DNA from 4 places in the Streptomyces sp. IBSBF 2435 genome. Region 4 is predicted to be linked to each of the others. Evidence: riboswitches for the same ligand, from Rfam matches in the RefSeq annotation. Region 4 holds a riboswitch; each other region holds the start of a gene.
The links. A riboswitch is a leader RNA that binds a small molecule or an ion and turns the genes downstream of it on or off. The one in region 4 is predicted to bind cyclic di-AMP.

Region 1 (3,978 bases), on a different contig from region 4:
GACGGCCGCCCTGGCCACCGTGACCCTGTTCTCCGAGACCGCGGGCGCCGCGCCCGCGACCCCCGCGCCGCAGCCGTCGATCGCCCAGGTGAAGGCGAAGGTCGACGCGCTGACGCACCAGGCGGAGGTGGCGACCGAGCACTACAACGGCGCCAAGGAGAAGGCGAGCCAGCAGAACGCCACCGTCAACAAGCTGCTGGCGCAGGCGGCGCAGAAGACGCAGGCGCTGAACGACTCGCGCCGGCTGCTCGGGCAGTACGCCGCCGCGCAGTACCGCTCGGGCGGTGACGACTCGACCGGGCGCTTCCTGCTGGCCGACGACCCGCAGGACCTGCTGGACCAGGCGCATCTGACGAGCCTGCTGGGCAAGCGGCAGAAGTCGGCCGTCGAGTCCTACCGGGTGCAGCAGGCGGCGGCCACCCAGCAGCGCATCGAGGCGGCCAAGAGCCTGGCGACGCTGACCACCCAGCAGGCGCAGCTGCGTACCGCCAAGGCCGATGTGCAGACCAAGCTGGGCGCGGCCCAGACGCTGCTGAACAGCCTCACCGCGCAGGAGAAGGCCCGGCTCGCGGCGCTCCAGGCCCAGCAGGAGGCGGAGGCCAGGAGGAAGGCCGCCGCCATCGCGGCGCAGGAGAAGGCCAAGGCGGAGACGGCGGAGAAGGCCGGTACGACCGCGGGCACGACCGCGCACACCGTCCCGGCGAACGCGTCGGTGTCGGCCAAGGCCATCGCCTTCGCGCGCGGCCAGTTGGGCAAGCCGTACGTGTGGGGCGCGACGGGGCCCGACTCCTTCGACTGCTCGGGCCTGACGCAGGCGGCGTACAGGGCGGCCGGCATCCGGCTGCCGCGGACCACGGGCGAGCAGGTGGACGTCGGCACCCGGGTGTCGCAGTCGGACCTGGAGCCGGGCGACCTGATCTTCTTCTACAGCGACGCCAGCCACGTCGGCCTCTACATCGGCGGCGGCAACATGATCCACGCTCCGCACACGGGAACGGTCGTCAAGGTCGCCCCGATCACCGAAATGCCGATCTATGCGGCGGTTCGTCCGTACTGATCCCGCACGGAATCCGTACCGGCCGATCACAAACCGTAAGATCACAAAGCGATTTCGGTCACGTTGCAATCCAAACGTCCCAACTTTCGGAGAAGTTGAGTACGGTATCCCGCTAGGTGGTGCGTTCCCCGCCGGTGAAAATGCCGGCACCGCGCCGCCTCCGCTCAATCCGGCCCAGGCCGGAACCGGGGACCCACCACGCGCCATTGGGGTGAATCGGGACAGACGCCGGAAAGCGTTCGACCCGTAGGGCTACCTTCCCAGCCCGAACCCGTCAGCTAACCCGGTCGGCGGTTCACGGAAGGAGTCGCCTTCGTGGCGTCGCACCGCAAGCCGCGTCCGCGGATACTCGCCTCGACCGCCCCCCGTGCGGCGGTCGGCGTCACCGCGGCGGCCATCGCCTCGGTCACCCTGCTCAGCGAAAGCGCGAGCGCGGCTCCCGCGAAGCCCAAGCCCTCGATCACCGAGGTCAAGGCGCAGATCGACACCCTGAACCAGCAGGCCGAGGTCGCCACGCAGAATTACGACCAGGCCAAGGAAAAGACCGAGACCCAGCGCGACAAGACCAACCAGCTGCTCGCGCAGGTCGCCCAGAAGACCCAGCAGATGAACGAGTCGCGCCGGGTTCTGGGCCAGTTCGCCAGCGAGCAGTACCGCGACGGCGGTATCGACCAGACCGTGCAGCTGCTGCTCGCCGCCGACCCCGAGCAGTTCCTGAACCAGTCGCACATGGTCAGCCAGCTGTCCGCGACCCAGGCCGACGCGCTCAAGAACTTCCAGATCCAGCAGGAGCAGGCCTCGATCCAGCGGGCGCAGGCCACCGCGAGCCTGACCCAGCTCACCACCGCGCAAAAGCAGCTGACCACCCAGAAGAACACGGTGCAGACCAAGCTCGCCGCCGCTCAGAAGCTGCTGAACAGCCTCACCGCCGAGCAGCGCGCCAAGGTCGCGACCATCCACAAGGGCTCGACCTCGACCACGAGTTACACCTACAGCGGGCCCGCCTCCGGCCGCGCCGCCGCCGCGATCAGCTTCGCGCTCGCCCAGCGCGGCAAGCCGTACGTCTACGGCGCCACGGGTCCCGGCTCGTACGACTGCTCGGGCCTGACCGGGGCGGCCTACCGCGCCGCGGGCGTCACCCTCGGGCGGACCACGTACGACCAGGCCAAGCAGGGCGTCGCCGTCTCGAAGGCCGACCTGCGGCCCGGTGACCTGGTCTTCTTCTACTCCGGGCTGTCCCATGTGGGCATCTACCTGGGCAACGGCCAGATCGTGCACGCCCCGCACACCGGCGCGTTCGTCGAGGTCGCCCCGCTCAGCTGGATGCCCTTCGCCACCGCCCGCCGCGTGGCCTGACCGCGGCCCGCTTCCACGGGTCGCGGCAGCGGGGCCGCCAGCCGGGCCGGCAGCCGGAAAAACGGCCGATCGGTCAGGTTGGGTCGCACCAGGGCCCGGTCACCGGTCGAACGGCGGTCGTTTCCTTGCAGGGGTCGGCCGATAGGGGGCAGTCCCGGTCAGTGCCGCCCGGCGCGCCCCCCGGCAGGTTTAGCGTCGCTCCCCAGGTGGCCGACACCCCTTGCCGTCCCGGTCAGGACGGCACCGGTCACCCCCGCCGAAGGCCCGGCGGTGTCCTGCTCCCCCGTGCAGGCGCCGCCGGGCCGTCCCCTGGAAGGAGTGACGGCCCCGCAATGGCCTCACACAGTCCCGCCCGCACTCCCGCCCACCGCAAGAAGCGCACCGGCTCAGCCACCGGCCCGGCCGAAAGCGACAGCACCACCGGCAGCACGCGCACCACCAGCACCACCAGCAGTACCCGCAGTACCCGCGCCACCCGCGGCGCCCGCACGACCGTCCGGATCAGCGTCACGCTCGCGCTCGCGTCCGCCGCCTCCGTCTCGCTGTTCGGCGAGACCGGGTACGCCGACCCGCAGCTCACCCCGGCGCAGGTCGGTACGAAGGTGGCAGCGCTCTACCAGCAGGCGGAGCAGGCCACGGAGGACTACGACGGAGCCAAGGTGCAGGCCGACACCGCGAGCGCGGCGGTCGCCGCCCTCCAAAACGAACTCGCCCGCAAGACCGCGACGCTGAACAGCACCAGGGACGCGCTGGGCGGTATCGCCGCCGCGCAGTACCGCTCGGGCGGCATCGACCCGCTGCTGCAACTCGCGCTCAGCTCCGACCCCGACAGCTATCTCGCGCGGGCGTCGTACCTCAACCAGGCGGGCACCCAGCAGAGCGCCGCGCTGGCCCAACTGGCCGCGCAGCAGCAGGACATCGCCCGCACCCGGGCCCAGGCCACGGACAGACTCGCCGACCTGCGGGCCGCGCAGGCCAAAGTCGCCGACCACAAGCGCACCCTCCAGGCGAAACTCGCCGCCGCCCAGGCGCTGCTGGCCCGGCTGACCACGGCCCAGCGCGCGGCGGTCGCGGCCTCCGACGGCCCCGGCTCACCGGCGGGCGCGTCCGCCGCCCGGGACACCGTACGGGTCCCGCTCGCCGCGATCGGGGCGCCGTCCCCGCGCGCCGCCCAGGCGGTGGCGTTCGCCTACCGCGCGCTCGGCCTGCCGTACGTGTGGGGCTCGACGGGACCGAACGCGTACGACTGCTCGGGTCTGACGCAGGCGGCCTGGCGGTCCGCCGGGGTGTCACTGCCCCGCACCACCTACACCCAGATCAACGCCGGCACCCGGGTCTCCCGGTCCGAACTCCAGCCCGGCGACCTGGTGTTCTTCTACTCGGGTGTGAGCCATGTCGGCCTCTACATCGGCGGCGGCAACATGATCCACGCGCCGCACCCCGGCTCCCCGGTCCGTATCGCCCCGATCAGCGAGATGCCTTTCGCGGGGGCGGTACGTCCCGGTTGAGCCGGGGCGCGGCGGCGGACCTGTTGAGCCGGAGCCCGGCGGCGGCTCCGGCGTCAC
Region 2 (3,978 bases), on a different contig from region 4:
GGCGACCGCCGCGGAGGGGCTGCGGATCGCGGCGGACACCGGCCAGCGGCAGTGGGTGAGCCAGCTGAGCAGCGCCCTGGCGCACATCGCCGCGCTGCGCGGTGACGAGGACGGCTGCCGCCGCATGGTGGACGCGGCCCTCGCGGGCGGCTCGGGTACGGCGATGGCACCGGGCGCGCCCTGGGCGTACTGGTCCCAGGGCCTGCTGGACCTGGGGCTCGGCCGCGCCCGGGCGGCGCTGGACCGGCTCGCGCTGCTCGGCGAGGAGTCGGTGCGCCACCACATCTGCGCGACCCGCAGTGTGCCCGACCTGGTGGAGGCCGCGGTCCGGGTCGGCGAGCCCGGGCGGGCGGACGCGTCCTTCGCCCGGTTCGAGGCATGGGCGGCGCGGTCCCGCCAGGAGTGGGCGGCGGCGCTGGTGGCCCGCTGCCGGGCGCTGCGGGCGCCGGATACCGGCGCGGAGGCGTACTTCCACGAGGCGCTGGCGGCGCACGACCCGCACCGGCGTGCCATGGAGTCGGCCCGCACCGAGCTGCTGTACGGGGAGTGGCTGCGGCGGGCGCGGCGCAAGAACGAGGCCCGGGTGCGGCTGCGCGGTGCCCTGGACACCTTCGAGCGGCTCGGCGCGCACCCGTGGGCGGACCGGGCGCGCGGTGAGCTGGGCGCGGCGGGCGGCACGGTGCCGGAGGCGGCCGGGGACGGCGGCCCGGTGGACGCGGCGGCGGGGCTCACCCCGCAGGAGTCGCAGATCGTGCGGCTGGCCGCGGAGGGCCTGTCGAACAAGGACATCGCGGCCCGGCTGTTCCTCAGTCCGCGGACGGTCGGCTACCACCTCTACAAGGCGTATCCGAAGCTCGGTGTGGTCTCGCGCGGCGAGCTGGCCGGGATGTTCGGGTAGCCGGGACCGAAGGATGCCGGGGAGCGGCCGGGGAAAAGGCGGTGCCCGCCCGGGGATGGAATCCGGGCGGGCACGTTCTCGGGGGGCGCGCCGGAGGGTCAGACGGTGACGCCGTGCGCCGCGAGGTAGGCGACCGGGTCGATGTCGGAGCCGTAGTCCGGGGTGGTGCGCACCTCGAAGTGCAGGTGCGGCCCGGTGACGTTGCCGGTCGCGCCGGAGATGCCGATCTCCTGGCCGGAGGTGACGGTCTGGCCGACCGAGACCACCGGGTCGGTCAGGTGCCCGTACAGGGTGTACTTGCCGTCGGCGTGCTGGATGATCACGTCGTTGCCGTAGGCGCCGTCCGCGCCGGCGTGCACCACGGTGCCCGCGGCCACCGAGTGGACCGGGGTGTCGCTGTTGACCAGGAAGTCGACACCGGTGTGGTAGCCGGAGGACCAGTTGGAGCCTTCGGCGTGGTACTGCGTACCGATCGCGGCGTCGCCGACCGGCTTGCTGTAGGCGGTGGAGCTTGCGGCCTTCACGGCGGCGGGCGCCGCCTTCGCAGCCGGGGCGGACGCGGTCTTCGCCGCCGGGGCCGGGGCGGCCTTGACCGGGGCGGTGTTCAGCGTGAGGTGCAGGCCGGGCCGGATCAGGCCGGGGTTGGCGCCGATGACCTTCTTGTTGGCCTCGTAGAGCGGCTTCCAGCCGCCCTTGACGTGGTGGGCGGCGGCGATCTTCGCCAGCGTGTCGCCGGGGACCACGGTGTACTGCTGGGCCTTGGCGGACACGGCCGGCGCCTTGGCCGGCTCGGCGGCCGACGCGTGGGCGACGCCGACCAGCGGCACCACGAGGGCGACGCCTCCGGTGCCCGCGGCGATGCACACGCGGGTGAGGCGGTTGAGTGAGCGGGGCTTGCGGTGCTGTCCCTTTGCGGGCATGGGGGATTTCCTCTCCTACGCCTGCGAGGTGAGCTGTCGGGTTCGGGCAGGAGATGCCCGGCCGCGGTCCGCCGTGGTCGCGCTGTGCGGCGCGCGTACGGCAGTGCGGCTTCACCCCGAGCCGTCCGGGTCCTCCCGGACGGCGGCTTGCCTGGGTCCCCCGCTCCTGCCCTGAATGCTCGGCTGTTCCGGTGACCGGGCGGCGGCAGGATTCGGCGTTCCGCCCGGCGGATCTCGCGGACGTCCGGCCCGCGGTAGGGCGAAGCTAGACGACGCCCCGAGCGGCGGGCAACCAAACGCGGCATGCCGCACCATTCCGCCCGTACCGGTGGTTACTCCTCGCCATCCGCGCGCACCGGTACGTGTGCGCGCCGGTCACGGCGGGTCGAGCGGCGGGGTGCGCGGGGTGAGAAACGGGCCGCGCCGTGAACAGCGGGTGGTCCGGGGAAGCCGGACCGTGTTCACACCATGACGCCGGTCACACGACGAGCCGGAGGTGACCCGCATCACCGTGAAATGCCGGATATGTACGGCCGTTTCGGATGTGCCCTGAGTCGCGGCCGACAGGGCGCCGGTCCGCCCGTCAGTAGCTGCCCGGCGCTCCGCCGATCCGCGCGTCCAGCGTCCTGCTGAGCCGGTAGCCCACCGGCCGGAAGCCGACCGCGGGCCAGTGTCCGGCGGCCAGCGGGGAGGCGGAGTGCCAGCGGGCCGACATGTAGCGGTGGCCGCCGTCGTAGGCCCAGGCCAGCGCGGTGGCCAGCAGCACCCGGCTGATGCCCTCGCCGCGCGCGGCGGGCGCCACGTACGCCTCGGCGAGTTCGACGCAGGCTTCGGGTGTCACCGGGTCGGCGACGGCCGGGACGACCAGCACCATGGCGATCTCCTCGCCCCTGCGGGACGCGATCCAGGCGCCGCAGCGCGGGTCGGCGAGCGCGTCGGCGTAGTGCAGCCGCAGCGCGGCGAGCGCGCCCTCCGGCTGCGGCTGGAACATCGCCGACTCGCGCTGCCGCCGGGAGGACTCGGCGGCCATCCGGCCGATCTGCGGCAGGTCGCCGGGGCCGGCCCGGCGGATGCCGAGGCCGTCGACGCCGCGCGGCTGGCGGCCCCTGGCCTTGACCGCCATCAGGCCGTGCACCAGCTCGCGCCCGAAGCCGAGGTCGGACCAGGGGGCGGTGGCGATCTCGCCGGCCGGCACCTGTACGTAGTGGACCAGACGGCGGTCGGCGACCAGCCGGTCGGCGATCCGGGCGTACAGCGAGCGCAGCACCTCGGTCTCCCGGCCGCCGGGCAGCGCGTGGCCGCCGTAGGGGACCAGGGCGGAGCGCGGGTGGGTGCGCAGCGCCGCCGGGTCGTCCGGGGCGAGGGTGACCGGCTGGGCGGCGAGGTAGCCGATCAGATTGCCGTCGCCGTCCAGCGCGCGGCAGGATTCGAGGCCGGGCACGGCGTGCAGCTTGCCCACCAACTCGTCGCCGCGCACAGGTCCGTCCGCCAGCCAGGACCGCTGGGAGGGGGGAAGCCGGGCGCGCGAGAACCAGCGGTCGTAGCGCTGCACGGCCAGGGGTATGTGCTCGGCGGTCAGCGGCGCGGTGGCGACAGTCATGGTGTTCGAGGACGCTAGCGGCGTGCGCACCCCCAGGGCAAGGCGGGACGTCCAGGGGCCGCCAACCGGTGCGGGGCGGGGCCTTCAGCCACTCCGGGAACGGGCGCGGCGCCCGTTTGCCGCGCCCGTCCGGGCCGGGGTGCGGCGCCGTTTGCCGCGGCGGTCGGGGCCGGGCCGCGGCACCCGTTTGCCGCGCCGGTCCCGGTACGGCGCGCCTGCCCTCAGCCGGTCCAGGCCGGGTGCCGCGGGTCGTCGGCACGCACCAGGACATCGGCGCTCTCCTCCGGCAGCGCCTCGCGGGCGTAGCGCTCGTAAGCGGGCAGCGTCCAGCGCTCGGCCGCTTCCGTACGCCGCTCCAGCGCGGCCCGCGACAGCCGCAGATGGACCGTCAGGTCCAGCGGCAGGCCCTGGCCGAGCAGCAGCGGGCCGTCCAGCACGAGGACGCCGCCGGGCGGCAGCGTCACATATTCCGCCCGGGTGGAGCGGTCGGTGCCGGCGTCGCGCAGCGACGGCAGGGCGCGGCCGGTGCCGCCGGGTCCCAGCGGGTCGAGCACCTCGCG
Region 3 (3,978 bases), on a different contig from region 4:
CGCTTCGGACCGCGGGTGCAGCAGCTGACGGACCGTTTCGTGGACGGCTTCGCGGCCCGCGGCGAGGCGGACCTGATCCACGACTTCGCCTTCCCGCTGCCGATCTACGCGATCTGCGACCTGCTGGGGGTGCCGGCCGAGGACCAGGACGACTTCAGGGACTGGGCCGGGATGATGATCCGGCACGGCGGCGGTCCGCGCGGCGGTGTGGCGCGCTCGGTCAAGCGGATGCGGGCGTACCTCGTGGAGCTGATCCACCGTAAGCGCGCCGAGCTGACCGCCGGCACGGGCAGCGGCGTGGACGGCGGCCCGCCCGACGACCTGATCTCCGGGCTGATCAGGGCGAGCGACCACGGCGAGCACCTGACGGAGAACGAGGCCGCGGCAATGGCCTTCATCCTGCTGTTCGCCGGCTTCGAGACAACGGTCAACCTGATCGGCAACGGCATGCACACGCTGCTGACGCACCCGGGTCCGCGCGCCGAGCTGCAGGCGTCCCTGGGCCGCGGCGAGAGCGCCCTGCTGGAGAGCGCGGTCGAGGAACTGCTGCGCCACGACGGCCCGGTGGAGCTGGCGACCTGGCGCTACGCGACCACCGCGCTGACCGTCGGCGGGCAGCCCGTCGCGGCGGGCGACCCGGTCCTCGTGGTGCTCGCCGCCGCCGACCGCGATCCCGCGCGTTTCTCCGCGCCCGACGCCGTAAACCTCGCGCGGGCCGACAATCCGCATCTCGGGTACGGGCACGGCATCCACTACTGCCTCGGCGCCCCGCTGGCTCGGCTGGAGGCGAGGACCGCGCTGGCGACGCTGCTCACCCGGCTGCCCGACCTGCGGCTGGCCGCCGATCCCGGTGACCTGCGCTGGCGCGGCGGTCTGATCATGCGTGGGCTGCGGACCCTGCCGGTGGCGTTCACACCCGTGGCGCCGCACGGGAAGTGACCGTACGTCAGGGCCGTGACCGCGACGTGATGAGCGCTACATCGACTTGTGATCCCCTGGCCAACACCGCTACGTTCTGCGGTCAACGCGAGGCACGCTCGGCTCGCGGGACGCGCCGGACCCCACGGTGCGCGGCACTTGCCGGTGACGGCGGGACGCGCGGGCGCGTAAGGCTGTGAGGAAAGGCGACCGCATGCTCTCGTCAGGGAACGGCAGGCACCGACGTCCCCGCCAGGCCCCAGCGGCCATGGTGACGGTCGCGGCGACCGGCGCGGGACTCGCGCTGCCGCTGCTGGGAGCCGGCGCGGGCGCCGCGCACGCCACGGAGGCCGGCACCTGGGACAAGGTCGCGATGTGCGAGACCGGCGGCCTGTGGAACGCCGACACCCACAACGGCTTCTACGGCGGCCTCGCCATCACCCAGGACACCTGGAGCCAGTACGGCGGCACGGTCTACGCCTCGCGGCCCGACATGGCCTCCCGGGCGCAGCAGATAGCCGTGGCGGAGAAGATCCTGGCCGATCTCGGCCCCGACGCCTGGCCCGGCTGCGAGCAGGGCACCGGACTGGTCACGGACACCGGGACACCCGGCACCGGCCAGACCGGCACCGCCCGCCGTGCCGCCGGCCGCCGGCACGCCGACCACCGCGCCGCCGGCCGCCGGTACGCCGACCGACCCCGCCTCGGGCACGGTGACGCCCCCTGCGGCCGACCCCGCCGCGCCCACGCAGAGCGCTCCTCCCGCCGCCCCGTCGGACCCCGCGGACCCCGGTACCCCCACGGACGGGGGCGGGCGCCACGGGCGCCCGTACAGCCCTTCCGACGAGGCGCTGGCCGCGGCCGACCGGGCGACCCGCACCGAAACCACCGCGGTCACCGCGAACACCGCGGATGTCAACGAGACCGGCAACACCGGCAATACGGGCGCGAGCGCCGGTACGGACCCGGGTACGTACAAGGTGGGCGAGGGCGACTCGCTGTCCGGGATCGCCGCCGATCATGACGTCGCCGGTGGATGGGGTCAGCTGTACGACGCCAACCACCAAGTGATCGGCGACAATCCAAACCTCATCAAACCCGGACAGATCCTGAATCTCGGCTGAGCCGTGACCGCCGGAAGGTCGAACTTCCGTGCCGTACGGGCCGACTGACAAAACGGACGTACGGTACTTCCAGGTCGCGCGGCGATGTGACAAGGCTCTCTCCCCTCCTGTGACCGGCTGCTCGCTCCCTGCTGAAATCCGGCGTTCCGACCTGCGGATTCGTCCAGCCCCCGAATGCCGGACGGCAGTTGGCGCCCGAAACGCGAGTGTTTGTTCAACCGGGTCCGGTGTGCTTAACGTCTAAGCGCCCGCCACAGCGGGCCCCGTCGGAGCGGAACGCCGAGTCCTGCCGCCGCACCCACGGGAACAGTCGACGCGAAAGCGCCGCAGGCAGGAGCGGGGGACCCACGGTCTTCCGCCGGACCAGAGGCAGTACGCCGCGCGGCACGGACAGCACGCCGCTGCGACGCCCACGCCACCGGTCCGGCTCGGGGTGAAGCCGGTCATCCGTGTACGTACAGCGGGTGCCGGCCGGGCAACTCACGCCCGAACCCGACAGCTGACCTCGTAGGCGTCGGTGAGGAACACACACATGGGTAAGCACCGTCGCGCCTCAAAGATGGTCCGATTCGCCACGTTCGCCGGTGTCGCCGGTACCGCCATCGCCCTGCCGCTGATCGGCGCCACGTCCTCCTCGGCCGCTTCCGTGGCCACCTGGGACGCCGTCGCACAGTGCGAGTCCGGTGGCAACTGGTCGATCAACACCGGCAACGGCTACTACGGCGGCCTGCAGTTCTCGCAGTCCAGCTGGGAAGCGGCCGGCGGCCTGCAGTACGCCTCCCGCGCCGACCTGGCCACCAAGGACCAGCAGATCGCGGCCGCCGAGAAGCTGCTCGCCATCCAGGGCCCCGGCGCCTGGTCCTGCGCGTCGGCCGGCGGCCTGACGTCGGGCGGCCCGTCGCCCGACATCAACCCCGGCGGCTCGTCCTCCTCGTCGTCCAGCTCCACCTCGGCCAAGAAGACCACCCCGGCCAAGAAGACCGCCCCGGCGAAGAGCACGGCCAAGCCTGCCAAGGCCGCCAAGCCCGCCAAGCCCGCAAAGAACACCGCCACGGACTGGCAGCGGCACTCCGGCCACAAGGGTGACTACACCGTCGTGTCCGGCGACAGCCTGTCCGGCATCGCCGCGAGCCACCACGTGGCCGGCGGCTGGCACAAGCTCTTCGACCTCAACAAGGACAGCGTCAAGGACGCCGACCTGATCTTCCCGGGTCAGCACCTGCACCTCGGCTGACGGCTGATCACCGGCCTGCTGCCGGGTTGTCCACCGGCAGGATCACGGACCGATCCCCGGGCGTCACCCGGCTGACGCCCGGGTGATCCCCCGGGCGGGACCTCACCGGCCGGCCGGGTACGCGGCTCGCCTCCGGGCGCCGCGTACCCGGCCGGTTTTCCGTCTCAGGGGCCGGGCCGAGGACCGGTACGGATGCCCCAGGCGGTTAGGCTCGTCCCGGAAAAGACGAGAAGACATCATCTGAAGGAGACAACGTGCCGTCCATCGACGTCGTCGTAGCCCGGGAAATCCTCGACTCGCGAGGCAACCCCACCGTCGAGGTCGAGGTCGGCCTCGATGACGGCAGCACGGGCCGGGCCGCAGTGCCGTCCGGCGCTTCCACCGGCGCCTTCGAGGCCCTCGAACTCCGCGACGGCGACAAGAACCGCTACCAGGGCAAGGGCGTCGAGAAGGCCGTCCTCGCCGTGATCGAGCAGATCGGCCCGGAGCTGGTCGGCTACGACGCCACCGAGCAGCGGCTGATCGACCAGGCGATGTTCGACCTGGACGCCACTCCCGACAAGTCCTCGCTCGGCGCCAACGCCATCCTCGGCGTGTCGCTGGCGGTCGCGCACGCCGCCTCCGAGGCCTCCGACCTGCCGCTCTTCCGCTACCTCGGCGGCCCGAACGCGCATGTGCTGCCGGTCCCGATGATGAACATCC
Region 4 (3,978 bases):
ACCCCGTACACCGCCGACATGACCCGCCACCTCCAGCAGCTCATCGCGGCCCTCGGCGAGGGCAAGGGCACACGTGAGGGCAAGAGGGATGACGGCGACGGCTCAGCAGCGCGGCCCGGCATCCGTACGGTCGTCAACACGCACGGTAATGGCGACCACTCGTACAGCAACGGCCTCTTCCCCGGCGCCGAGATCATCGCCACCGACGCCAACAGCGAGCACCTGTGCGCCGAGCCCTCGCCCGCCGCCCTGGCCGGGCTGATCGCCGGGAGCGACCCGGACACCGCCTTCGGGGCGTACGTGAAGCGGCACTTCGGCCGCTACGGCGACTTCGGCGACGTGCCAGTCGTCCGCCCGAACCGCACCTTCAGCGGCGAACTCGACCTGGACGTCGACGGGGTGGCGGTGCGGCTGATCGAGGTGGGGCCCGCGCACACCGCGGGCGACCTGATCGTGCACCTGCCGGAGGAGGGCGTCGTCTGCGCGGGCGATGTCCTCTTCAACGAGGACCATCCGGTGCACTGGGCGGGGCCGTTGGAGGCGGTGCACCGCGCCTGCGTGCGCATCCTGGACTGCGCGCCGCGGGTCGTGGTGCCGGGGCACGGCCCGGTGATGACCCCCGCGGATGTCCGCCGCTACGCCGACTACGTGTGGGACTTGCGGGCCGCCGTCCACCGCGGGCACGCGGCGGGCCGGCCGCTACCGGTGCTCGCGGCCGAACTGATCGCCGAAGACCCCTACCCGCGCTGGGGCCTGCCCGAGCGGATGGCCGTACTCGCCGCGATCGAGTACCGCGCGCTGGACGGCGTCACCGAACGCCCCGACCTGGTGGGCCTGCTGGCCTTCGCGGCCGGTTTCGCGCACGACCGTGTGAGCGGTACGGCGGCCGGGAGCGTACCGGCCGGCAGCGGCGGCTGAGCAACCACGCCCGAGCGGCTGCCGCATGGGGACGATATGCCGACGACCCCGGCGTCGGGGGGGGTGTACGCCGGGGCCGCCGGCTGTTCTTGGGGCGGCGGGCCGCAGGGCCTGCGGGTGACCGGTTCGGCGGACGTGCGCGGCCACGCGCATGTCCGAACGCACCGGCGGCGAGGGGCGGCGCCTCAGACGGCGACGTCGTGGCCGTACAGCCACGGCACCGGGTCGACCGGCGCGCCGCCGCCCGGCCGTACTTCGAGGTGCAGATGCGGCCCGGGCACATTGCCGGTCGCGCCGACCCGGCCGATCGTGTCGCCCGTGGTGACCTCGCCGGACGTGGCGACCATCGTCGAGAGGTGGCAATACCACAGCTCGGTGCCGTCATCGAGGCGCAGGACCACCCGGTAGCCGTACGAGCCCGCCCAGCCGGCCGAGGTGACCGTGCCGCTGTGGACGGCGTGCACCGGGGTGCCGGTGGGGGCGGCGAAGTCCTGGCCTGTGTGGGTGGCCCACATGTTGCCGGACTCGCCGAAGGCGGCGGTGAGGGTGTAGGACGCCACCGGCTTGACGTAGGAGGCGGCGAGTTGGGCGAGCCGGTCGGCCTCGGCCTTCGCGGCGGCCTCGGCGGCGGCCCTGGCCTTCGCGGCGGCCTCCGCCTTCGCGGCGGCGGCCTGCTCGCGCACCTTGCGGGCCGCGGCTTCCTTCGCCGCCTGCTCGGCGGCGAGCTTCTCGGCCGCCTCGCGCTCGACGCGGGCGGCGGCCTCGCGCTGCCGGGTGACCTGCTCGATGATCCGGGTGCGGAGGGCTTCGCCGGGGTCGGCGGGAACGGCGGCGGGCGGGGTCGCGTCCTCGTCGCCCGCGGGGTCCCGGCCGGCGTCGGTCGCGTGAACGACGGCGGAGGGGTCGTACGTGGGGGTGCCGACCGCGACGTCGGGCTGCGCGGCCGCGATGGCCGGCGCCGGGAGGACGTCGAGGGCGTCGGGGAAGGCGGGCGTGTCGGGCAGCGATATCGGGGGCGCGGTGGCGGGTGCCTCGGCCGCCGCCGCCACTCCGCCGGCGCCGACCGCGGCCATTGCCGCGAGACCGATCATGGTGGACCCGACGGCGGCACCGCGGGCCGGCAGCCCGGCGCGCTGCCGCGGGAGGCGGAGCTGGCTGCGCAGGCCCGCGGCCTCGGAGCCGTAGTCGAACTCGCCGTCGGAGCCGGAACCGGAGTCGGAGACGGCGGGGCCGTCGGACGGGCCGCCGGCCGGCACGGACCCGTCCCGCTCCCCGAAGGGCCACTCCCCGGTCGGTTCTGCTACCGGGGCAGGAGCGTAGGCAGGCTGGTTGGACGCCACGGGGGCGCACTCCTTTCCTTCCTTCTCGCCTACCGGGTTAGCTGACGGGTTCGGAGCAGGAAGGTCTCCTACGGGCCTGACGGCTGCCCGATTCACCCCATTGGACCCCTCCCGCGGTAGCGGAAGGGCGGGTCCCCGGTTCCCGCGGACGGGATTCGGCAAGCGCACGGTGCCGCCTGTCGGCGGCGGTGACGACCGCGCTGCGTTATCGAACGTTAATAGAGCCGGAGAGGTTTTCCAAGCCGAATCGGAGAGTTGGGGGCGGGAACCAATCGGACAGGGTGTATGTAGAGCATATGAACCGGACACGCGGCGTGGCCTGACGGTGATGTGAGCGTGTGTCAGTCGTTATCGGAGCGGTCGGAATGACTACGGGCGGTGAGTCGGTGACGGCAGGGCGCAATGGCGTACGAGTCCCGGCCGGTACGGGCGTGCGCGGGCGCACAGGTGGGGGCGCGAGGCGGAGTGCGCTCCGCCGTACGGATGAACGCGCGGACACGGACGGCCGCGCGGGCAGGCAGGCCGGGGTGCGCGCGGAGATATCCGCGGGACCGGCGACAGGGGTGCCAGTGGTCTGGACCTGTGCCAATTCACGAACCGCTTGGCATGCCATGGGCGCGGGCCGCACGATGGGCGGGCCCCACGTTCTTGTCATGCACCCGTCCCCACCATGACGCCTCAGGGAGCCTTCGATGGAACGCCCCAACTCCGCGGTGCCCAGTCGCCGTTCGCTGCTGCGCGGCGGGCTCGGACTCGGTGCCGCCGCCACCGGGGGCCTGGCCGCCGGCCTCCGGCCCGCCGGCACCGCCCAGGCCGCCACCGCGTCCGGCAGCCCCCGCGCCGCCGCGGTCGACTACCCGTCAGCCGCCTGGGCCCCGGCCAGCACCGCCAACTACACCGCGGCCAACCGCCCGACCACCTATCCGGTGCAGCTGGTGATCATCCACGTCACCCAGGAGACCTTCACCGACACGATCTCGCTCTTCCAGAACCCGGCACACGCCGCCGCGGCACATTACGTCGTCCGGTCCGCAGACGGCGCCATCGACCAGTGCGTCCGCGAGCACGACGTCGCCTGGCACGCGGGCAACTGGGACTACAACACCCGCAGCATCGGCATCGAGCACGAGGGCTGGGTGGACCAGCCGGCCTACTTCACCACGGCGCTGTACCACTCCTCGGCGGCACTGACCGCGGCGATCTGCGACAAGTACGGCATCCCCAAGGACCGCAACCACATCCTCGGCCACTCCCAGGTACCCGGCACCGACCACACCGACCCGGGTCCGAACTGGGACTGGGTGCGGTACATCCGGCTGGTCAACGGGGTCTGACGCCGGCCTGGTCCCGGCCCGCTCCCCCGCGGGCCGGCGCGGTCAGCGCGGCTCGCGGCCCCCGTCGGGGCCGTCCAGCGGGAACATGACGCTGAGCCGGGGCAGGCGCCTGGCCGCCTCCTCCTCGTCGCGGGCCGTCCAGCGGCGCCCTGCCGGGTCGCGGCCGCCGGAGGGTGCGGGGGACCAGGTACGCCCCGGGACGTCGGCAGCGGCGCGCTGGGAGGCCCGTACGGCGGCGTAGAAGGCGTCGCCGAAGTCCTCCGCGGGGCCGGTCGCCAATTCGTACGCCTCAAGCCCGAGCGCGTCCAGGGCCGGCCAGCCGGGGCGGTCCTCGGCGGGCCAGCCGGCCCGGGGGCGGCCGGCCAGCCGGGAGACCTCGGGCGCGT

Region 1: another riboswitch for cyclic di-AMP. It lies ahead of V7E46_RS08700 (C40 family peptidase); the one in region 4 lies ahead of V7E46_RS30295 (M23 family metallopeptidase).
Region 2: another riboswitch for cyclic di-AMP. It lies ahead of V7E46_RS10210 (M23 family metallopeptidase); the one in region 4 lies ahead of V7E46_RS30295 (M23 family metallopeptidase).
Region 3: another riboswitch for cyclic di-AMP. It lies ahead of V7E46_RS12200 (transglycosylase family protein); the one in region 4 lies ahead of V7E46_RS30295 (M23 family metallopeptidase).

What each region holds. Positions count from the first base shown of each region.
Region 1 is NZ_JAJSYW010000030.1:21,119-25,096, reverse strand. It holds gene V7E46_RS08705 (C40 family peptidase) at 1-1,057, shown strand, start outside; cyclic di-AMP (ydaO/yuaA leader) riboswitch at 1,209-1,365, shown strand; gene V7E46_RS08700 (C40 family peptidase) at 1,373-2,413, shown strand; gene V7E46_RS08695 (C40 family peptidase) at 2,746-3,921, shown strand.
Region 2 is NZ_JAJSYW010000037.1:824-4,801, reverse strand. It holds gene V7E46_RS10215 (helix-turn-helix transcriptional regulator) at 1-898, shown strand, start outside; gene V7E46_RS10210 (M23 family metallopeptidase) at 997-1,818, opposite strand; cyclic di-AMP (ydaO/yuaA leader) riboswitch at 1,824-2,013, opposite strand; gene V7E46_RS10205 (GNAT family N-acetyltransferase) at 2,402-3,418, opposite strand; gene V7E46_RS10200 (uridine kinase) at 3,640-3,978, opposite strand, start outside.
Region 3 is NZ_JAJSYW010000047.1:25,600-29,577, forward strand. It holds gene V7E46_RS12185 (cytochrome P450 family protein) at 1-939, shown strand, start outside; partial or broken gene V7E46_RS12190 (transglycosylase family protein) at 1,292-1,429, shown strand; gene V7E46_RS12195 (LysM peptidoglycan-binding domain-containing protein) at 1,557-2,042, shown strand; cyclic di-AMP (ydaO/yuaA leader) riboswitch at 2,355-2,571, shown strand; gene V7E46_RS12200 (transglycosylase family protein) at 2,575-3,276, shown strand; gene eno (phosphopyruvate hydratase) at 3,531-3,978, shown strand, end outside.
Region 4 is NZ_JAJSYW010000237.1:1,849-5,826, forward strand. It holds gene V7E46_RS30290 (MBL fold metallo-hydrolase) at 1-918, shown strand, start outside; gene V7E46_RS30295 (M23 family metallopeptidase) at 1,104-2,258, opposite strand; cyclic di-AMP (ydaO/yuaA leader) riboswitch at 2,271-2,429, opposite strand; gene V7E46_RS30300 (N-acetylmuramoyl-L-alanine amidase) at 2,951-3,592, shown strand; gene V7E46_RS30305 (DUF4240 domain-containing protein) at 3,635-3,978, opposite strand, start outside.